Pseudovibrio sp. M1P-2-3: one gene and its partner. The protein of the gene in region 1 interacts with the protein of each later gene in a pairwise test. Links are inferred from orthologs where the notes say so. Each region holds a gene or a part of one and is shown on either strand. Other genes may lie near its edges.

What was found.
Region 2: the proteins of P6574_RS18325 (region 1) and P6574_RS08105 interact in binary tests that used the Escherichia coli proteins (3 or more experiments, as listed by UniProt). The link is inferred for Pseudovibrio sp. M1P-2-3 from one-to-one orthologs.

Annotation. Positions count from the first base shown.
Region 1 is NZ_JARRCW010000001.1:4,180,026-4,185,353, reverse strand. Bases 2,191-5,115 are described here. They hold P6574_RS18325 (primosomal protein N'), read left to right. Parts: upstream 2,191-2,508; coding sequence 2,509-4,722; downstream 4,723-5,115. Other genes in these bases: P6574_RS18320 (F0F1 ATP synthase subunit delta), read left to right, coding at 4,938-5,115; fsa (fructose-6-phosphate aldolase), read right to left, coding at 2,191-2,363. Outside these bases: P6574_RS18340 (tyrosine recombinase XerC), read right to left, coding at 1-576; P6574_RS18335 (endonuclease), read right to left, coding at 680-1,414; more of fsa, read right to left, coding at 1,710-2,190; more of P6574_RS18320, read left to right, coding at 5,116-5,328.
Region 2 is NZ_JARRCW010000001.1:1,777,795-1,785,141, forward strand. The notes cover bases 2,051-5,029. They hold P6574_RS08105 (single-stranded DNA-binding protein), read left to right. Parts: upstream 2,051-3,252; coding sequence 3,253-3,807; downstream 3,808-5,029. Other genes in these bases: uvrA (excinuclease ABC subunit UvrA), read right to left, coding at 2,051-2,890; P6574_RS08110 (lactoylglutathione lyase), read right to left, coding at 3,938-4,378; P6574_RS08115 (cold-shock protein), read left to right, coding at 4,792-5,029. In the rest of the region: more of uvrA, read right to left, coding at 1-2,050; more of P6574_RS08115, read left to right, coding at 5,030-5,370; P6574_RS08120 (DUF192 domain-containing protein), read left to right, coding at 5,399-5,851; allantoinase PuuE, read left to right, coding at 5,968-6,879; UDP-glucose 4-epimerase GalE, read right to left, coding at 6,974-7,347. UniProt on the Escherichia coli protein: Plays an important role in DNA replication, recombination and repair. Binds to ssDNA and to an array of partner proteins to recruit them to their sites of action during DNA metabolism. Acts as a sliding platform that migrates on DNA via reptation.

The DNA of each region.
Region 1 (5,328 bases):
CATGGAGGACTGGCCCTCTTTGGGGGCTTGGTTGACGTTAAGGTTCAAAGCTTCGGAAATACGCAGGCCGCAGCCGTAAAGTAAGGTGAAAACAGCTGCATTGCGCGCCTCTACCCACGGTGTATCTTCAAATCCCAAATCCTTGGTGATGATGGTTTTGGCTTCTTCCACCGGCAAAGGTTTGGGCAGGGAGCGGGGAAGGCGCGGGGTTTTGATGGCAGATGCACCGGCGGCATTGGCTTGTCCGCGCCGCTCCAGAAAGCCCAGAAACGAGCGAATGCCTGCAAGGCCGCGGGCCAAGGTCCGCGTTTGTGCCCCTTCATGGCGCCGGTTTGCTAGAAACGCTCTGAACTGGGGGGGCTTCAAATCCCCCAGATCCTTGATGGCTGGTGGTCCGCCTTGATAGTCTGTCATAAACCGCATGAACTGGCGCATGTCCCGCTCATAGGCGATGACAGTGCGCTCGGATAAACGGCGCTCGGATTCCAGATGGGACAGCCAGTCCTCAACCGCGCTCGCAAGGTCTGGCTTGCAGATAATCAGCAGGTCCTCTGAATTCCCGATGGGTGCGCTCATTTTGTTCACTTTATGTTTTAGTTGCCCTGAAAGGGTTATTGCGCGTTTTTATGGCTGTTTCAAACTGATTATCGGTTTGGACTGGGGGAGCTGCGATAAAAATTCAAAACCCGGCTCCAACATACGGGTTGCCATTACCTTGAGCTGCCTGAATTTTGGCATTGCGCTCCAACTCCCATTCGGAAATGGGATCGCTGCCCCGCCATTGCTCAAACATGTCCTGCTCTGCCTGTGTCAGCTCAAGGCCATAGGTTGCTTGCATGTAAAAGTAAGTCCTAGCGATATCACCGCGGACTGGCTCGTCCGGCTCCATAAGGTCGGCAGCAAAGTCAATTTCAAAGTCACAGGCACCATAGGAACGAGTCTCGCCGTCCAAAATAGCCATTCTATAGTTGGAGCGGTCGCCGTTCAGCTCGCCAACGGCGGGCACAAGGTTGTTGAGGTCTGCTTCCATCATGGCAAATTCCGGATCAACTTTCGTGCAGCAGCGGCGGCCTTTGTAGGCCTTGCCCTTGGAGGTGGTGCAGGCGGGGTGGCCTTCCTGCCAACAGGCACGGTAAGAGCCAAAACGGGAGGCGGGGACAACGTGTTCCCACTCGATGCGCTGGCCGCGCTTGGCGTTCTTGCGTGGTTCGTAGCCACAGGAGGCAGAGTTGACTTGCTTCTTGTCGGAATAGGTGCAGCCACAATAAAAGCTGATCCGCTCGTCCTCGTCTTGATAGATATCCCGCTCCAGAATTTTCTTAGCGGTGCTGAACTTGAAATCGGGCTCGGCAAGGGAAGGTGTGCCAAGCAGGCATAGGCAAAGGACAGTGATAAAAGGGCGCAGAAGGGCCATGTGTATTCCTTGGTTTCTTCTTTGATACCAAGGTGCATAGGGCTCTTTAAGATCGTGTTAACCATAAATTTCGGATTTGTTTATGATTGTTGGTTTATAGCCACAAAAAAGCGCGGAAACCGAGTGGTATCCGCGCTTATGGCCACCTTGCTTTAAGGGAAGTTTCTTCAGCTTTTAACAGATGAGTTTATGGTGTGTCTGAGCTAGCTCCCGGCACGGGGGCCGGGATTATGTTTGAGAAAGGACTTTGCGCCTTGTTCTCGGGCTCAGGGATAAACTCTACTGCGATTAAGCCTTAAACGATGCTCTGGCCTGTTTTTGCCCAGTCAGCCATGAATGTTTCAAGGCCTTTGTCTGTGAGCGGGTGCTTTATGAGACTTTTCAAGGTTGATGGCGGAATTGTTGCAACATCCGCGCCAAGCAGTGCGCAGTCTTTCACGTGGTTTGCTGTGCGGATAGAGGCCGCCAGAATTTCTGTGTCGAACAGGAAGTTGTCATAGATCTGACGAATGTCGGAGATCAGGTCCAGACCGTCCACGTGGATGTCATCCAAGCGGCCGATAAATGGAGAAATGTAGGTTGCGCCAGCTTTTGCAGCCAAAAGTGCCTGATTTGCAGAGAAGCAAAGGGTTACGTTTGTTTTAACGCCTTTGTCTGCCAGCGTGCGGCACGCTTTCAGGCCATCCAGAGTAAGAGGCAGTTTTACACAAATATTGTCGGCAATTGCTGTCAGCTCTTTTGCTTCGGTCAGCATTGCTTCTGCTTCCATTGCAACAACTTCAGCGGAAACAGGACCCTCGACAATATCGCAGATTTCAGCGATTACCTCTTTCATTGGCCGACCGGACTTGAGGATCAGGGACGGATTTGTCGTCACACCGTCCAGAAGTCCTGTTGCTGCCAACTCTTTAATCTCAGCTGTATCGGCTGTATCAACGAAAAACTTCATGCCAAAAGGGCTCCTTATAAGGCCTTCTTCTTTCCAGTTTTGGTGAAGAGAGCGAATGCGATGGGTAATTTATCGCCCCTGTTTAGCCTAGACTGTACCGCGTGAACAACATTAATGTGCAAGAACACGGAAGAGGAATGGTATTTTGAGCGCTGAGCCCAGCTTCTTTACCCCCAGTGAAACGGGAGCGGATGAGGTGATTGTGCCTGTCTTGGTGCCGGTTGCCGTGTCGGGTGCTTATTCCTACAAGGTGCCCGCGGGTATGCAGGTTCGCCCCGGTAGCATTGTACGTGTGCCCCTTGGTCCGCGTGAGGTGGTCGGCGCGGTTTGGGACGGGGAGCCAGATGCGGGCGTCAACCCAAAAAAGCTGAAATCAATTCTCCACATCTATGATGCCGCACCCCTGCAGGATGACCTGCGCAAATTCGTAGACTGGATTGCCAAGTGGACGCTGGGCTCGCCCGGCATGGTTCTGCGCATGGTATTGCGCTCGGAAGCAGCTCTTGAAGCCGAGCCCATGCTGGCGGGCGTGCGAAGAGTGCGCGGGGTGGAGCCCGAGCGGGTGACACCGGCGCGGGGCAGAGTGCTGGAGCTGGTAGATGAAGGGATGGCGTGGACCAAACCCGGCCTAGCAGGGGCCGCTGGTGTCAGCTCCTCTGTGGTTGAGGGCTTGAAAAAGCAAGGCGTTCTGGAAACCGTGATGTTGCCCGCAACGCCGCCGCTGCCCGACCCTGACCCTGAAATGCCCGGCAGGAAACTGACGGAGCAGCAGATAACAGCGGCGAATGCGCTGATCAGCGGCATTGGTAAGGGCAGCAAAACCTATCTTATTGACGGGGTGACGGGATCGGGTAAGACGGAGGTCTACTTTGAGGCTATTGCCGAAGTGATGCGTCAGGGACAGCAAGCCTTGATCCTTGTTCCCGAAATTGCTCTGACCAATCAGTTCCTGAACCGTTTTGAAGAACGCTTTGGCGCAAAGCCCGCCGAGTGGCACTCGCAGGTGCCACCAAAACGACGGGAGCGCACATGGCGCGGCGTTGCCAATGGCGAGGTGAAAGTGGTGGTGGGCGCTCGTTCCTCTTTATTCCTGCCCTTCAAGAACCTTGGCCTTGTGGTGGTGGATGAGGAACATGACGCCGCATACAAACAAGATGACCGCGTCTCTTATAATGCACGGGACATGGCGGTGCTGCGTGGGCATATTGCCAAGTTTCCCGTTGTGCTGGCCAGTGCCACCCCAAGCGTTGAAAGTAAGGTGAATGCCCAAAACGGGCGCTATGAACTGGTGAGCCTGCCGGAGCGGGCATCGGGCGCTGAAATGCCAACGCTGAAAAGTGTTGATATGCGCGTTGAGGGACCGGAGCGCGGGCGCTGGCTGGCTCCCATGCTGGTGCAGGAGATTGCAACGGCGCTGGGCAATGGCAATCAGGCACTGTTGTTTCTTAATCGGCGTGGCTATGCGCCGCTCACCTTGTGCCGCACCTGTGGCCATCGCTTTCACTGTGAAAACTGCTCTACATGGTTGGTGGAGCACCGTTTTAGAGGCAAGCTGGTATGCCATCATTGCGGTTACAGCCAGCCGGTTCCCGAAAAGTGCCCGGAGTGCTCCAAGCCTGATACGCTGGTGGCGTGCGGCCCCGGTGTGGAACGCATTGGGGAGGAAGTCTGCAGTTTGTTTCCCGATGCGCGGGTTCTGGTGCTCTCCTCCGATTTGCCCGGTGGCGCAGAGCGGGTGAAACGGGAAATGAAGCTCATTGAAGAGGGGCAGGTGGATGTTGTCATTGGCACCCAGCTCGTGGCCAAGGGGCATAACTTCCCGTTGATGACCCTTGTCGGGGTGATTGATGCGGATCTTGGTCTTGCCAATGGTGATCCAAGGGCTGCAGAGCGTACTTTCCAGCTGCTGGCGCAGGTCACAGGGCGTGCGGGGCGTATCCACGGTAAGGGCATTGGCATCTTGCAAAGTTACAGCCCCGACCAGCCCGTCATTAAAGCTCTGCTGTCTGGCCGCCCCGATGAGTTTTACCAAGCAGAAATCGAGTCGCGTCAACATGCCGGTCTTCCACCATTTGGCAGACTTGCGGCCATCATCGTTTCGGGGACAGACCGTGGAGAAACTGAAAAATATTCAAAAATACTTACAAGTGTTTTACCTAGGGGTGGTGATGTTACCGTGCTGGGCCCGGCTGAGGCGGCCCTTGCCCAAGTGCGCGGGCGCTTTCGTTTTCGCCTGCTGGCAATGGCGCAAAGGGGCTTTGATTTGCAAGGGTTTATAAGAGCATGGCTGGCTGCCAGCCCTCCGGTAAGGGGAAGTTTACGGGTTCAGGTGGATATTGATCCGCAAAATTTCTTTTAGAAAGCCTGTGAAAAACCTCGTCTCATAGACAGGAAAGGAATGGACAGCCTGTATTGCAAGCCTGTGAATGCTGTGCTATGCGGAGCGCGGCTTAATGGGTAAAGCAATCCTGTTTTACCCTATAAACAGATTTAAACGCGACATATCAAAGCATTGGAATTGGGCACTTATCGATTACTTCCAATGGTTTGAGCGCGCCGGAGAGCACGGATCCAGTGACTGACAATGTATCTCTCATTTCTGGCGTGGCCTTGCGATATGCTTCCGCTTTAATGGACCTTGCTGAAGAGCAGGGAAAAGTGGCGGAAGTTGAGAAAGGCCTCGATCAATTTGAAACTCTCGTCAATGAGAGTGCTGATCTCGGCCGTCTCATCAAGAGCCCCGTTTTTAGTGCTGATGCACAAACGAAAGCGCTAGATGTTATTTTGGAAAAGGCCGGAATTACCGGCCTGACCGCAAATTTTGTGAAGTTGGTAGCCCAAAACAGGCGCCTCTTCGCCGTTCAAGGTATGATCCTGGGATTCAGATCGCTTCTTGCTGCGAAACGCGGCGAGGTTACTGCTGAAGTAACAAGCGCATCTGAACTGACACCAGCGCATACCGCAG
Region 2 (7,347 bases), 2.4 Mb from region 1 along the record:
TGCCTTTCAAGAACTGGCCCGTATAGCTTTCCGGTACCTTGATCACGTCTTCCGGGCGGCCTTTGGCGACAACGGTTCCGCCACCATCTCCCCCTTCCGGTCCCATATCCACCAGCCAATCAGCGGTTTTGATCACTTCCAGATTGTGCTCAATCACCAGAACCGTGTTGCCCTGATCCACCAGCTCATGGAGAACTTCCAGAAGCTTGGCCACATCGTGGTAGTGGAGGCCGGTTGTGGGTTCATCAAGAATATAGAGTGTTCGGCCCGTTGAACGTTTTGATAGCTCTTTTGCCAGCTTAACTCGCTGCGCCTCACCGCCTGACAGGGTTGTAGCTTGCTGTCCAACCTTGATGTAGCCAAGGCCCACCCGTGCCAGCGTCTCCATTTTATCGCGGATATTGGGAACGGCAGAAAAGAATTCGGCGGCCTCTTCCACGGTCATATCCAGCACATCGGCTATGGACTTGCCCTTGAACTGGACCTCCAGAGTTTCCCGGTTATAGCGCTTTCCCTGACATACATCACAGGTCACATAAACATCGGGCAGAAAGTGCATCTCGATCTTGATAACACCATCACCCTGACAGGCCTCGCAACGGCCGCCTTTCACGTTGAATGAAAACCGCCCCGGTGCGTAGCCACGGGTTTTGGCCTCCGGCATGCCGGCAAACCATTCGCGAATGGGTGTGAAAGCACCTGTATATGTTGCGGGGTTAGAACGGGGGGTTCGGCCAATAGGGGATTGGTCGATATCAATCACCTTGTCCAGATGCTCCAGTCCTTCAATTTTGTCATGAGGGGCTGGATTGTCTCGTGCACCGTTTAGATGACGAGCGGCGGACTTGTAAACAGTATCAATGAGGAACGTGGATTTTCCGCCGCCCGATACTCCTGTGACGCAAGTGAACGTTCCTAGAGGCAGTTCGGTAGTGACAGACTTCAGGTTATTGGCCCGCGCACCAATGACTTTGAGAGACCGCTTTTTATCAACTTTGCGCCGTTTGGCGGGAATTGGAATTTCCATTTTGCCAGAAATATACTGGCCCGTTAGGGACGCCGGGTCTGCAATGATCTGTTCGGGGCTGCCGCGAGAGACAATCTGTCCCCCGTGAACACCGGCCCCCGGTCCCACGTCAAGTACATAGTCAGCTGCCAGAATGGCATCTTCGTCATGCTCCACCACAATCACGGTGTTTCCAAGGTCGCGCAGGTGTTTGAGGGTTTCAAGCAGACGCTCATTGTCCCGTTGGTGAAGGCCGATGGAGGGCTCGTCCAGTACGTAAAGAACGCCTGTCAGGCCCGAACCGATTTGTGAGGCAAGGCGGATACGCTGGCTTTCACCACCGGAAAGGGTTCCGGAGGAGCGGGACATGGACAGGTATTCAAGCCCCACATCGTTGAGGAACTTCAGGCGCTCGCGAATTTCCTTGAGGATGCGGTAGGCAATTTCCTTCTGCTTTTCAGAAAGGTCTGTCTCGATGGTGCTGAACCACTCCAAAGCCTGCCGAATGGAAAGGGTGGTTATCTCGCCAATGTGCTGGCCGTCGATTTTAACGGCAAGAGCCTCCGGTTTCAGCCTGTATCCTGAACAGGCTTCACAGGCGTGGTCTGACTGGAACCTTGAAAGTTCATCGCGCACCCACTGCGAATCGGTCTCGCGCCAGCGTCGCTCGATATTGCCGATAACCCCTTCAAAAGTTTTCTCGGTTTTATAAGAGCGGTTTCCGTCATTGTATTCAAACTGGACTTTTGTGCGGCCCGTTCCAAACAGAAGGGCTTTCTTGAATTTTTCGGGAAGATCGCGCCATGGCATAGTCATGGACACGTCATAGTGGTTGGCCAGCGCTTCCAGAGTTTGATTGTAATAGGGCGAGGTTGAACCGGTTTTTGCCCACGGTACAACGGCACCGCCGCGCAGGGTGAGGGTTTGGTCCGGAACTACAAGGTCCGGTTCAAAAGCCAGTTTGGTGCCAAGGCCATCACATGTGGGGCAGGCACCGAAAGGGTTGTTGAACGAGAACAGGCGCGGTTCCACTTCCGCAATAGTGAAACCGGAGACCGGGCAGGCAAACTTTTCCGAAAATGTTATTTTTTCAGGAGTATCTGCGCCCTCTTTTAAATCGGCATATTCTGCAACGGCAATTCCCTCAGCCAGTTGCAGGGCGGTTTCGAGAGAATCTGCAAGGCGGCCCGCAATGTCCGAACGAATAACGATACGGTCAACAACCACATCAATATCGTGCTTGAATTTTTTGTCGAGGACAGGCGCATCTGCGATTTCATAGAAGGTTCCATCAATCTTGACGCGCTGGAACCCCTTTTTCATAAGCTCGGCCAGCTCTTTACGGTATTCTCCCTTGCGCCCGCGCACAATAGGGGCAAGCAGGTAGAGCCGGGTGCCTTCTTCCAGATCCAGCAGGCGGTCAACCATCTGGCTGACAGTCTGGCTTTCGATGGGAAGACCTGTTGCAGGCGAGTAGGGAATTCCCACACGGGCAAACAACAGGCGCATATAGTCGTAGATCTCGGTCACCGTACCAACAGTAGAGCGCGGGTTTTTTGATGTGGTTTTCTGTTCAATAGAAATGGCCGGAGACAGGCCGTCGATCTGGTCTACATCTGGCTTCTGCATCATTTCAAGGAATTGGCGGGCGTAAGCGCTCAGGCTTTCCACGTAGCGGCGCTGCCCCTCGGCATAAATCGTATCAAAAGCCAGTGAGGATTTGCCTGATCCGGACAGTCCAGTGATGACGATGAGCTGGTCTCTTGGCAAGTCCACATCGACATTCTTCAAATTATGTTCGCGTGCGCCGCGTACCGAGATCGTCTTCAAAGTTTCACGGGGCGCAGAGCTTTGGAGATTGGGGGCATCAGATGCCTTGGTCATCCGGAATTTCCTTGATTGAGGCAGTCATTCAACACAGGCGTAAGCCACTTTACGGGAAAGGGGCAGGCTGTGAATGCTATGTGAGTCTAAAACCATCTGGAACATATATGGAACATGTTCCGCATTGCAAGCGTAAATAAATGGATTTGCAAGTCCGGAAGTTCTCAGGGTATCGGAAAAGATGTATTGAGAACAAAAAAAGAACATTGTAGGGTGGAACTCGTGCGACCCACTCTCTTATGTGGACAAGATTTGCTCAAAGCGGACGGTGATTTGCCTGTATGCTCCACAATGTTTAGGTTGCCTTTAGTTTTTTAAAGAAGACGTCGAGAGGCGGCCTTCTCACTTCCTAGGAGTTCACGATGGCGGGTAGCGTCAATAAGGTAATATTAGTCGGTAATTTGGGCGCCGACCCCGAAGTTCGCAGAACACAGGACGGCCGTCCGATCGTGAATCTGCGTATTGCAACTTCAGAGAGCTGGAGAGACCGTAACTCAGGTGAACGCCGTGAGCGGACGGAATGGCACCGTGTTGTTGTGTTCAACGAAGGGATTGCAAAGGTTGCCGAGCAATACCTGCGCAAAGGCTCCAAGGTCTATCTGGAAGGGCAGCTTCAAACACGTAAGTGGCAAGACCAGTCCGGTCAGGACAAGTACTCAACAGAGATCGTCTTACAGGGCTTCAACTCCACTTTGACCATGCTGGATGGCCGTAGTGAAGGCGGCACTGCTGGCGGTGGCGGCGGCTTTGGCGGTGGCCAGTCTGGTGGCGACTTCGGCGGTGGTCAGTCTTCCGGCGGCTTTGGCGGCGGTAGTCAAGGCGGCGGTGGCAACTTTGGCGGCGGTAACCAAGGCGGTGGCGGTGCTCCAAGTGGCGGCGGCTTCGGCGGCGGCATGGACGACGAAATTCCGTTCTAGAGAGTATCTTTTTAGTGTGAATTCCGGTTTGATGTATCGGATTGAGAGCACTGCCCTTTTGTAAAGGGCAGTGCTTTTTCTTGTCTTTATATGTGCTTGCCCGTTGGGAGGCAGGTTAATACGCCAACGCTTACCAGGTCCCTTGATTTTCCATGGAAGTCCATGGCTCCTGTTTGGGCAAAGCATTGCCTTTTTGAAGCAGTTCGATGGAAATTCCGTCTGGTGATTTGATAAAAGCCATACGCCCACAACGAGGCGGACGGTTGATGATCACGCCTTTTGACTGCAAATCACTGCAGACTTTGTAGATATCGTCTACCTCATAGGCCAGATGCCCGAAGTTGCGGCCTCCATGATAGTCCTCGCTGTCCCAGTTATATGTGAGCTCAAGAGCGGGGGCAGGCATTTCGTTGGCTGGCATGTCGTCACCGGGTGCTGCAAGGAAGACCAGCGTAAACCGTCCCGCTTCGTGTTCAACGCGGCGCACTTCATACAGTCCGAGTTTGTTGCAGTAAAAATCCAAAGAATCCTCCAGATCCTTTACACGGACCATCGTATGTAAAAAGCGCATATTAATTTTCCTCATGCCTATTTAAATGGCCCCCTGTTGGGGGGGGAGTTGCGACCTGTTGGTGTCACGTGAAGAGGTGCATCGTCACCTGCCAAAAGATAATATCCGTATATGTTGCATGCAGATGTACTGGGAAGCCAATAAATTGAAGCCCACTGATTGCACCCAGTTAAAAGATATTGGTTCGATTACCGTATTTAGTTGTATGATTTACATGATACATACTGGATATAGATATTTAATAGAGGGTAATCGTAAAAATGAGTCGGGGATGACTTAAGTTTTTTCTAATTTTACCCTGTAGCCCAACCTAGCCGATGCTATCCTTTTTTAACTGGAATCAACCAGAGGTGTGCGGCGTAAATCGCCTTTGGTCGAGACTTGATGCGGCGAGAGTATGTGAGGCTTATCCTATGGTCAAAACAACACCTGGGCTGGATTCTATCGATGTGCCGACGGATGAAGTATCCGTAGATGTTCTTGAGGTTGCTGGCACTATTAAATGGTTTGATATTGGAAAGGGATTCGGTTTTATCGAGCCAGAAAACGGAATGTCGGATGTTCTGCTTCATGTGACCTGTTTAAGGCGGGATGGATTTCAGACAGCCTATGAAGGTGCACGTGTTGTTTGCGAAGTTTTAAACCGGCCTCGCGGCTTGCAGGCCATGCGCATACTCTCTATGGACGAAACTACCGCTACACACCCCTCTCAGCTTCCTCCCTCGCGAACGCATGTTCAAGTTATCCCTGAGGGAGATTTTGTTGAGGCCGAGGTTAAATGGTTCAACCGCGTTAAGGGATTCGGTTTTCTCGTTTTGGACGGGGAAGATGAGGATATCTTTATCCATATGGAAACCTTACGCCGCTATGGAATAACAGAGCTTCGCCCCAAGCAAAAAGTACTTGTTCGCTTTGGGAAGGGGCCAAAAGGAAAAATGGCTGCGGAAGTCAAACCGATTGGGAGCGGGAGCCATATTCCTGCATCCCATTAAGAGCGGGCTTCTGCTGTGTGCCAAAAAAATGGCTATGAAGATAATCGTGAAGTCCCTGTTGGTTTTGTGTCTGGCTTTTGTTTGTGTTCCCACACGCGCTGAGAAGACCCCTGAACTTGAGAAACTTGAAATTGAGACGGCACAAGGCACCATTGCCTTTCTTGTGGAAGTTGCCGCGACACCTGAGGCCCGCACACAGGGGCTGATGTTTAGGGAGCATATTCCCGCTGATCAGGGTATGCTTTTCGTATTCCCCAATTCCAGGGAACGAATTTTCTGGATGAAAAATACGCCCACGTCTTTAGATATCCTTTTTATCAATAAGCAAAAGAGGATTGTCTCTATCGCTCGTGATACCATTCCCTATTCAGAGCGACCCATTCTTTCCAACGGAGATGCGCTTTATGTTCTTGAAGTGATTGCCGGGACCAGTCAACTTCGAGGTATTGGCGTGGGAGATCAGGTTATCTTTAATTTCTAAAGGTAATGGGCCAATTCCATTTAAGCCAAGAGTTTGTGGGGAGTGCGCAGGCTTGCCCTGAATTGCTTTTTACGGTTTGATCCAAGTTCTGCTCCCTCAGGTTTGAGAGGTCCCTCATGCTAGTAAATTATCCACGTGATCTAAAGGGGTATGGGCGGGCGACGCCCGATCCAAAATGGCCGAATGATGCAAAAATTGCTCTGCAATTTGTCATAAACTACGAAGAGGGCGGGGAGAATAATATCCTTCACGGGGACCCTGCCTCTGAAGCGTATCTCTCTGAACTTATTGGAGCGGAGCCGTGGCCCAATAAAAGGCATATGAACATGGAGTCCATCTACGAGTATGGCTCACGTGCCGGGTTCTGGCGTCTGTGGCATGTGTTTACCAAACGGCAGCTGTGTCCCACTGTTTTTGGAGTGACGACGGCATTGCAAAAAAATCCAGAAGTTGTTGCGGCTATGAAAGAGGCGGGATGGGAAATTGCTTCCCACGGGTACAAGTGGATTGAGTACAAAGACTTTGCAGTTACCGAAGAGCGGTATCACCTTACTGAGGCAATCCGTTTGCATAAGGAGATCACCGGGGAGCGACCGACCGGATGGTATTTGGGGCGCACTTCGGAAAACACCCGTGACCTTATTATGGAGGAAGGTGGTTTCCTATATGATTCTGATAGCTATGCAGATGATCTACCCTATTGGGTGGAGGGGGCTCAAAAGCCACATCTCGTCATTCCATATACGCTGGACAGCAACGATATGCGCTTTGTAACAGCGCAGGGCTTTAATTCTGGTGACCAATTTTTCACATACCTGAAAGATAGTTTTGATGTGCTCTATGCGGAAGGTTGTGAGGGGCGTGCCAAAATGCTGTCTGTCGGGCTTCATTGCCGTTTAACCGGCAGACCGGGCAGAACAGCGGCATTGCAGCGTTTTCTGGACTATGCGCAGTCCCATGAGGATGTCTGGATTGCGCGACGTGTCGACATTGCCAGACATTGGCACCAGCACCACGCGCCTGATTAAACAAAATAACGCTGGGCGATGCCTAAAGCAGCGAGACGTTCTATTGAATCAGCTCACTGCTTTCAAAGGGGCTTTGAGAGGGCGTTTAGGCGCTCTAAATGGAGTTACGAAGCGAAAGCTTCCTTTCCCAATTCAGGGCGTGTTCGACGATCTGGTGCAGGTCATCGTGCTTGGGCTCCCAGTTCAGCTCACTCAGGATCTTGGTGTTTTTGGCAACAACTTTTGGAGAGTCACCGGCGCGGCGGGGTTTTTCTTGAACAGTGAAGTCAACTTTGGAAACCGACTTTACGGCATCAATCACCTGACGGACTGAATAACCATCCCCGTAACCGCAATTCATGACAATGCTTTTGCCGCCATCGCGAAGGCGCTTCAAGGCGAGGTAATGGGCGCTGGCCAGATCGCTCACGTGGATATAGTCGCGCACACCTGTGCCATCGGGCGTGTCAAAGTCGGTTCCGAAAACGC